One region of the Pantoea sp. LMR881 genome, then DNA from elsewhere that is predicted to be linked to it. Evidence: predicted binding sites of a transcription regulator. Region 1 holds the regulator's gene; each other region holds the start of a gene.
What was found. The regulator PurR, encoded in region 1, represses purine synthesis genes. The targets are predictions, from matches to a motif close to CANGCAAACGTTTGCNTG.
Positions count from the first base shown of each region.

Region 2: glyA (serine hydroxymethyltransferase) is a predicted target of PurR. The motif match lies at 1,929-1,946, and genes of this name have one in related genera.
Region 3: purL (phosphoribosylformylglycinamidine synthase) is a predicted target of PurR. The motif match lies at 1,618-1,635, and genes of this name have one in related genera.

Region 1 is NZ_JAPVOK010000002.1:659,970-663,134, forward strand. Features, by position in the region: gene O3W44_RS04880 (Grx4 family monothiol glutaredoxin) at 1-32, opposite strand, end outside; partial or broken gene O3W44_RS04885 (C40 family peptidase) at 395-1,166, shown strand; gene cydH (cytochrome bd-I oxidase subunit CydH) at 1,207-1,296, opposite strand; gene purR (HTH-type transcriptional repressor PurR) at 1,578-2,603, shown strand; partial or broken gene punR (DNA-binding transcriptional activator PunR) at 2,600-3,165, opposite strand, start outside.
Region 2 is NZ_JAPVOK010000002.1:3,231,298-3,234,462, reverse strand. Features, by position in the region: partial or broken gene O3W44_RS17090 (3-phenylpropionate MFS transporter) at 1-436, opposite strand, end outside; gene glyA (serine hydroxymethyltransferase) at 564-1,817, opposite strand; gene hmpA (NO-inducible flavohemoprotein) at 2,146-3,165, shown strand, end outside.
Region 3 is NZ_JAPVOK010000002.1:3,221,126-3,224,290, reverse strand. Features, by position in the region: gene purL (phosphoribosylformylglycinamidine synthase) at 1-1,530, opposite strand, end outside; gene mltF (membrane-bound lytic murein transglycosylase MltF) at 1,799-3,165, shown strand, end outside.

The DNA of each region.
Region 1 (3,165 bases):
TGGCGCTGAATTTTTTCTACAGTACTCATAATTGCCTTCCTTAATTCGTTACTTCGTGTTTGTTTATTGTAGCGACTTCACCCTCGGACTCAAAATGAGAATTTGTTGCCCTGGGGTTAAATCGCCATGTTTGTTAAGTCATTTTAAGACGAACCCCCCATCGCGGTTTTAACCGCGATAAAAGCATTAATAATTTGCAATAATTCCGCTGATATAAAGTGCTGAAATTGCTCATTTTCAGCTCAAATGTCAGCCATTAACAGATTAAAAGAAAAAGGACTTACTTTTTTAAAAAAAAACTGGACTAGAATGGCCCCGGCACTGATCCTTGATCAGATTTTTCCAACTCTGTCAGGCGTATTTCTAAGCTGACAGCTCAACCTGTAACCGGACTATGCGTTTACTGATTACGCTTTTCATCCTGGCATTTGCCCAGCTGTTCTTTAACGTGGCTTCTGCTTCACCGCAGGCACCGGTTAATGCCAGTTCGCATAAAGCGGAGACAAAAAGTGCACGTGAAGATGAACGACGCAAGCGACGTCCGGTAAAAGCATCGGTAAAAAAATCACGCCAGGCCACAACGCAGAAACTCAAACTAAAAAAGCAAAACACGTTGGGGTTGCACAACCGACGTCCGCTAAAAAACGCACGCCTAAAACAGCTAAAAAGCGTTACGGCCATCAGCGTTCATCTGACATTGTGGCGGCTAAAAGCAACGCTATCAGCACCATCAAAATGAGTAAGGCTCACCGGCAGCGTTATCAAAAAGCGCGTGAAACCGCGATGGCAAAGCTGATGGGGCAATTGGGTAAACCTTATCAGTGGGGCGGTACCTCGCCTCATACCGGTTTTGATTGCAGTGGATTAGTCTGGTACGCCTACAAAGATTTGCTGAAATTTAAAATCCCACGCACCGCCAATGAAATGTATCATTTGCGTGATGCAGCGCCGGTTAAACGCGAATCCCTGGAAAAAGGCGATTTGGTTTTTTCCGTATTAATGGCCGCGGCACCGCCGATCATGTGGGTGTTTACCTCGGAAATGGCAAATTTATTCAATCGCCACGGACCGGCAAAGATATTCAGATCAGCGCCCTTGGCGAGGATTACTGGCAACGACATTATATCGGTGCGCGGCGTATGATGACGCCAAAAACGATTCGTTAACGTCAGATCAAAAAAGCCGGGAACTGTCCCGGCTTTTTTATTAATGCAGAATCGCGGTAAAGCTAAACACCACAATCATCAGCAGCGCCGCGCCCGTGGTCGCCAGCGCCAGTTTCAGATCGGTACTCATCTCGTTCTCCTTAGTCACACAGTTTGTAGGGATAAGGCATTTTCCCATACGACCCGGTAAAAATCTCGTTTTATCCGCTCAGCCTTGTTAGAATCCAGCCTTTGTTGCGCAACGCGCGCAACGTCGGTTCCGTTCGCAGTCTTCTTTTGGCGTAATTAACCCGCCCAGACGCCTTTTTACCGGCAAAATTACTGCATATTTGCGGGCAAAACCCTTAGCAGACGCAAACGTTTAACATTATGCTTATCAGCGAGTTGCGATAAGTCCGGGAGTCCTTTTTCATGGCAACAATTAAAGATGTGGCGAAACGTGCTGGCGTTTCTACAACGACCGTCTCTCACGTCATCAATAAAACGCGTTTTGTGGCGGAAGAAACGCGCAATGCAGTCTGGCAAGCCATTCAGGAACTGCATTATTCACCCAGCGCGGTTGCCCGCAGTCTGAAGGTGAATCACACCAAAACGCTGGGATTACTGGCGACCTCCAGCGAAGCGCCTTATTTTGCTGAAATTATTGAAGCGGTGGAAAACCATTGTTTCGACAAGGGTTACACGCTGATTTTAGGTAACGCGCACAACGATCTACAAAAACAGCGTGCTTATCTCTCGATGATGGCGCAAAAGCGCGTCGACGGGCTGTTGGTGATGTGCTCAGAGTATCCTGATGATCTGCTAAAAATGCTGGAAGAGAACCGCAACATCCCTATGGTGGTGATGGACTGGGGCGAATCTCGCGCCGATTTTACCGATACCGTTCTGGATAACGCCTTTCAGGGTGGCTATCTTGCCGGCCGCTATCTGATAGAGCGCGGACATCGCGATATCGGTGCAATTCCTGGCCAGCTGGAACGTAACACCGGAGGCGGCCGCCATGCCGGTTTTTTGAAAGCGTTAGAAGAAGCAGGTATTCAGCCCCGCGCAGAGTGGATTGTACAGGGTGATTTTGAGCCAGACTCAGGTTATCAGGCAATGCAGCAAATTCTGTCGCAAAAACAGCGGCCTACTGCGGTATTTTGCGGCGGCGACATTATGGCGATGGGCGCGATCTGTGCGGCTGATGAGATGGGTTTGCGCGTACCACAGGATATTTCCGTCATTGGCTATGATAATGTGCGCAACGCACGCTATTTCACGCCGGCTCTCACCACGGTGCATCAGCCGAAAGCTCAGCTTGGCGAAAAGGCGCTGGAGATGCTGCTGGATCGTATTACCAGCAAGCGTGAAGAGTCACAAACTATTGAGGTCCATCCAACCTTAATTGAACGTCGCTCAGTGGGTTATGGCCCTTTCCGCGACTATCGCCGCTAAACTTCGCTTAACCACTCTTGATTAAGCGTTTGCGCATCACCCAGGTAATTGAGCAACCAGCCCAGCGCCGGTGATGCGCGATCTTCAGCCCAGCTGACGCAGCAAGGGCTTTCCGGAAAAGCGACTGGCAGCGTCAACTCCACTAACTCGCCTGCATCAAGCAGCGGATGTGCCAGATGGCCCGGCATCATTGCCACACACAATCCTCCCAGCACACAATCCAGCCCGGTTTGCCAGTCCGGCACCACCAGCCGACGCTGATTATCTAACGTCCAGGTCATGCGGCGTGGCAAAGCCCGTGAGGTATCTTCCAGCACCAGTGAAGGCCAGCGCCGTAGCGTGTCATCATCGAGCTGGCTTTCCTGTGTCAATGGATGGTTATGCCTCACCACGCAACGCCAGTTCAGCGCCCCCATATCCTGAAAGGCAAAACGCCCTCCCACCGGAATGGCCTGCGTTGCACCGATCGCCACATCGACACGCCCGTCAGCCAGCGCATCCCAGACACCATTAAAAACTTCATAGCTAATGTGTAATTCCATGTCCGGGAAGTGGCGATAAA
Region 2 (3,165 bases), 2.6 Mb from region 1:
CGCTGAGCTGATCACAAAGGCCAGCGAGCCCCACAGCCGCACCGGTCCATAAGCCAGTCCGATTTGCCGGGTCCAGGTCGCGGCAAGCGCATCGCTGAGCGGCACCAGCGGCGAAAAAAACAGGTTGAAGCCAGTCATTACCATCAGCAGCCACAACCACTGCTGCCCCAGCCAGTAGCCAACGGCAAACAGGCAGGTCATAAACGCTAATAAGCGCAGCGCAGTAATTAACTGCGACGGATTTTTGACTTGCGAAGCGATCAACAGGCTGCCAACAAAACGCGCCACCATGCCGCAGCCCAGCAGTAAACCGATTTTTTTCAGCGTCGAGGCCGGTGCCCTTCAGCCATACGCTCCAAAAAGGCAGGTAAATGCCGTAACAGAAGAAGTAAGTGAAGTAGCCCAAACCGAGCCATTTCGCCGAGCCGATTGCCATATTCCCTCCAGCAAAATGCTGCGTAGCAGCAAGAGTGGCCGCTACTTTGTCAAAACCCTGTTTGCGCGACAATAAAAAGGATGGCTTTCGCCATCCTTTTACACCCGACGTTATGCAGGCTAAACGCTTATGCGTAAACCGGCAGACGTGCGCAGATTTCCAGTACTTTTTGCTTGATGCGCTCGATGGTGGCCTCATCGTTAATGTTGTCCAGCACGTCAGCAATCCAGCCAGCCAGTTCGCGTACTTCTGCTTCTTTGAAGCCGCGACGGGTTACTGCCGGCGTACCGATACGGATGCCGGACGTGACAAACGGACTTTTCGGATCGTTTGGCACGCTGTTTTTGTTAACAGTAATATTGGCCCGACCCAGCGCGGCATCCGCTTCTTTACCGGTCAGGTTTTTGCTCACCAGATCGATCAGGAACAGATGGTTATGGGTGCCGCCAGAAACGATGTTGTAGCCGCGCTCAATCAGCACTTCAACCATCGCTTTGGCATTTTTAGCCACTTGCTGCTGGTAGGTTTTGAACTCAGGTTCCATCGCTTCTTTGAAAGCAACCGCTTTACCGGCGATAACGTGCATCAGAGGGCCACCCTGGCCGCCTGGGAACACCGCAGAATTCAGCTTCTTATACAGATCTTCATCGCCGCCTTTCGCGATGATCAGACCGCCACGTGGACCTGCCAGCGTTTTATGCGTGGTTGAGGTTACAATGTGTGCGTGTGGAACCGGCGTTGGGTACACGCCAGCTGCGACCAGACCCGCAACGTGTGCCATATCCACAAACAGGTAAGCGCCTACGCTGTCGGCGATTTCACGCATTTTAGCCCAGTCGCAAATGCCGGAATAGGCAGAGAAACCGCCTACGATCATTTTAGGCTGATGCGTTTTCGCCAGCTCAGCCAGCTCGTTGTAATCAATTTTACCGGTTTCATCGATGCCGTAAGGCACAACGTTATACAGCTTACCAGACAGGTTAACCGGTGAACCGTGCGTCAGGTGGCCACCGTGTGCCAGGTTCATCCCCAGAATGGTGTCGCCTGGCTGCAATAATGCCGTATAGACTGCAAAGTTTGCTTGTGAACCGGAATGGGGCTGAACGTTAGCGTAATCCGCACCAAACAGTTCTTTTGCACGATCAATCGCCAGTTGTTCAACGATATCAACGTACTCACAGCCGCCATAGTAACGTTTGCCCGGATAGCCTTCCGCGTATTTGTTGGTAAGCTGTGAACCTTGCGCCTGCATAACACGCGGGCTGGTGTAGTTTTCAGAAGCAATCAGTTCAATGTGCTCTTCCTGACGCACTTTCTCTTGCTCCATCGCCTGCCACAACTCGGCATCATAATCGGCAATGTTCATATCACGCTTTAACATCCGCATCTCCTGACTCAGCTATCTTTTAACGGCAGTTTAAGCCCCACCAGGGGCGAAGGCCCACAGTGTAAACCGTTTTAACAAGTGACGGTAGCGCGAATCCCCTCTTTTTACGCAAACGATTGGCTTGCTACTGGCAAAGGTTTTTTACGCCTTTTTGCTGCGCCACAGCAGCATAATTTTTGCGCATGTTATGACGAAAAATTTTTCAGGATGCACAAAAAAGTTGCCAGATCGGTATCCCGAAAAATAGTTGGGTTATTTACACTTAGCGCGCGCCGCTATAAGATGCATTTAAAATGCAACTTATGCTTGTGAGGTTTTCTCAATGCTTGACGCTCAAACCATCGCTATTGTTAAGTCTACTCTGCCTGCCGTTGCGGCTTGTGGTCCCAAACTTACCGCCCATTTTTATGACCGCATGCTGTCGCATCATCCCGAACTGAAAAACGTTTTTAATATGAATAACCAGCGCAACGGCAATCAGCGCGAAGCGTTATTCAATGCGATTTGTGCTTATGGCGCGAACCTGGAAAATCTTGCGGTATTGCTGCCTGCGGTAGAAAAGATTGCGCAGAAGCATACCAGCCTGAATATTCAGCCTGAGCAGTACGCCATTGTGGGTGAGCACCTGCTGGCGACCATTAAAGAGTTACTGAATCCGGGTGACGATGTATTAGCTGCCTGGGGACGTGCTTACGGTGTACTGGCGCAGGTGTTTATCCAGCGCGAAGAGGCAATCTATCAGGATACGGAACAGCAAAACGGCGGCTGGCGTGGCACCCGTGCTTTTCGCATTAGCGCGCTCGAACAGCAAAGTGACGTTATCAAAAGCATTACGTTTACGCCCGTTGATGGCGGCGCGGTCGCAGCGTTTAAACCGGGACAATACCTTACCGTCTATCTGCATCCTGCCGAATTTGAGCATCAGCAAATTCGGCAATATTCTCTGACCCACAGCAGCAACGGCGAGTATTACCGTATTGCAGTAAAACGCGATGCGCAGGGCACCGTTTCTGGCTGGTTGCATCAACACGCAAAAGTGGGTGATGAGATCCAACTGGCAGCACCGCATGGCGATTTCTTTATGCAGCTGACGTCTGAGACACCTGTGGCGTTGATTTCCGCTGGCGTCGGTCAAACGCCGATGTTAGCGATGCTTCACACGCTCGCCGCACAGCAGCATGCCGCGCCAGTAAGCTGGTTACATGCCACCGAAAATGGCGAACAGCACGCTTTTGCCGCTGAAGTTAACGCGACCGGTGCGCGCCTGCGTAACTTTACGCAAAAGGTTTGGTATCGCCAGCCCTCACAGCAGGATACTGGCCGTTTTGACGCGCAGGGGCTG
Region 3 (3,165 bases), 2.6 Mb from region 1:
GTTCGACAAACCACCTGCGCCCACATCGTGGATAAACAGAATGGGGTTGTCATCGCCCAGCTGCCAGCAGCGATCGATCACTTCCTGGCAACGACGTTCCATTTCAGGGTTATCACGCTGCACAGAAGCGAAGTCGAGGTCGGCATCAGACTGACCAGACGCCATTGAAGACGCCGCGCCGCCGCCGAGACCGATGTTCATTGCCGGGCCGCCCAGCACAATCAGCTTAGCGCCCACGGTAATTTCGCCTTTCTGCACGTGATCGGCACGAATGTTACCGATGCCGCCCGCCAGCATAATCGGTTTATGATAGCCGCGCAGTTCAGTGCCGTTGTGGCTATTCACCTGCTCTTCATAAGTACGGAAGTAGCCGTTCAGCGCCGGACGCCCAAATTCATTGTTAAACGCCGCGCCACCCAGTGGGCCTTCGGTCATGATGTCGAGCGCGCTGACGATGCGTGCTGGCTTGCCGAAATCTTCTTCCCACGGCTGTTCAAAGCCCGGGATGCGCAAGTTAGATACGGAGAAACCAACCAGACCGGCTTTAGGCTTCGAACCCCGACCGGTTGCGCCTTCATCACGAATTTCGCCACCTGAACCGGTTGCGGCGCCTGGCCACGGAGAGATAGCGGTTGGATGGTTATGGGTTTCGACTTTCATCAGGATGTGTGCGGCTTCCTGATGATAGGTATATTCACCTTTATCCGCATCGGCAAAGAAACGGCCTACTTCAGAACCTTCCATGACAGCGGCGTTATCTTTATACGCGGACAGCACGTAATCTGGCGTCTGTTCGAAGGTGTTTTTGATCATCTTAAACAGCGATTTAGGCTGTTTCTCACCGTCGATAATCCAGTCTGCGTTGAAGATCTTATGGCGGCAATGTTCTGAGTTCGCCTGCGCGAACATATAGAGTTCGATGTCGTTTGGGTTGCGCCCCAGTTTGGTAAAGGCGTCGAGCAGATAGTCGATTTCATCCTCTGCTAACGCCAGGCCCAGACTGATATTTGCCTGAACCAGTGCCTGGCGCCCTTCTCCCAGCACGTCAACGCTTTTGACTGGCTGTGGCTCATGATGGGCAAAAAGCTGTTCGGCTTGCGCCAAATCACTGTAAACCGTTTCCATCATGCGATCATGCAGCAGCACTGACAGGCTTTGCCACTGAGCTTCGGTCAGTTGCGGTGCCTGGACATAGAACGCCATACCGCGTTCGAGGCGGCGTACCTGAGGCAGGTCGCAGTTATGCGCAATATCCGTCGCTTTTGATGACCAGGGTGAGATAGTGCCAGGGCGTGGTGTGACTAACAGCAAACGCCCTTGAGGCGCGTGTTCAGCGAGAGAAGGACCGTATTTAAGCAGGCGCTGCAGGCGGGCTTTTTCATCGGCACTGAGCGGCGCGCTGACATCGGCAAAATGGACGTACTCAGCGTAAATATCACTCACCGGCAGATGAGCGTCCTGAAAGCGGGTCAGCAGTTTGTTTACACGAAAAGCCGACAGGGCGGGCGAACCACGCAGAATTTCCATCATTAAGATCTCTCGTCTTCGAAGCGCCGGGCGACGCTTCTTTGGGCGCAACAGGGAAAACGGGCCGTATTATAGAGAAACAGCCGTTCTGACGAAACCGTTTGCGCATAATTTATTGCCCAAGGGATTTGCCTGAAAATTGCGCAAGTCCCGCTTTATAAGTTGCTCTGTTTCGCTTTGTTGCGCAAAATGCCGAACGCTCTGGGAGTTCAATAAAGATAAATACTGCCTTTAAAAGACAGAGGCCTGAGAGCCATCGAGAGATAACTATTTGAAACGCCTAAAATTTAATTACCTGTTTATCGGCCTTGTTGCCGTGCTGTTAGCATTGGCATTATGGCCTGCCATACCCTGGTATGGCGGCGGACAAGACACGATTTCACAGATTAAATCACGGGGAGTGCTGCGTATCAGTACCATTAATTCCCCGTTGACTTACTACACCATCAATAAATCACCGGCGGGTATGGATTACGAGCTGGCAAAACGCTTCGCCCGGTATTTAGGTGTGAAACTGGAAGTCACTGTACGTCCTAATCTCAGTGACCTGTTTGATGACCTTGATGAAGGTAAAGCGGATTTGCTGGCGGCGGGCCTGATCTACAACAGCGAACGTCTGGCGCGTTATCAGACCGGGCCTGGCTACTACAATGTGTCGCAACAGCTGGTGTACCGCATCGACAAGCCGCGCCCTAAAAATCTCGGCGATTTAAAGGGGCGGCTCACGGTTGCTTCCGGCTCGGCTTATTTATCCACCATGAAAAATGCCAAATCGAGCCAGTATCCCGATCTTGACTGGGCCATTTCAACCGATCTCGGTCCAAAGGCGCTGCTGGAAGCGGTAGCTGATGGCAAACTGGATTACACCGTAGGCGATTCGGTCACGATTGCCTTATTGCAGCGTATTCACCCTCAGCTTGCCGTGGCTTTTGATGTTACTGATGAAGAACCGGTGACCTGGTATCTCCCGCGCAGTGAAGATGACAGTCTCAACGCCGCCATGCTCGACTTCTTTAATGGTATGGGTGAAGAAGGTGCCATGGCGCGCCTGGAAGAGAAGTACCTTGGCCACGTAGGTACGTTTGACTATGTCGACACCCGTACCTTTTTACGTGCGATCGACAATACTCTGCCCGATATCAAGCCGCTGTTTGAAAAGTATGCCACCAGTATCGACTGGCGTTTACTGGCGGCTATCTCTTATCAGGAATCGCACTGGAATCCACAAGCGACCTCGCCTACTGGCGTGCGTGGCATGATGATGTTAACGCGCAATACGGCAGGCAGCCTGAATGTAGATGATCGTACCGATCCTGAACAGAGTATTCGCGGTGGCAGTGAATATTTAAAGCGTATGATGGATAAAGTGCCGCATGCCATTCCGGAAGATGAGCGCATCTGGTTTGCTTTAGCGGCGTATAACATGGGATATGCGCACATGCTCGACGTCCGTAAATTGACGGCAAAGCAAGGCGGTAATCCTGACAGCTGGGCAGATGTAAAGCTGCGTCTGCCCATGCTGAGTCAAAAACGTTATTACACCCAAACCACTTACGGTTATGCACGCGGCCATGAAGCCTATACCTACGTCGAGAACATCCGCAAATATCAGATCAGTCTGGAAGGATATTTGCAGGA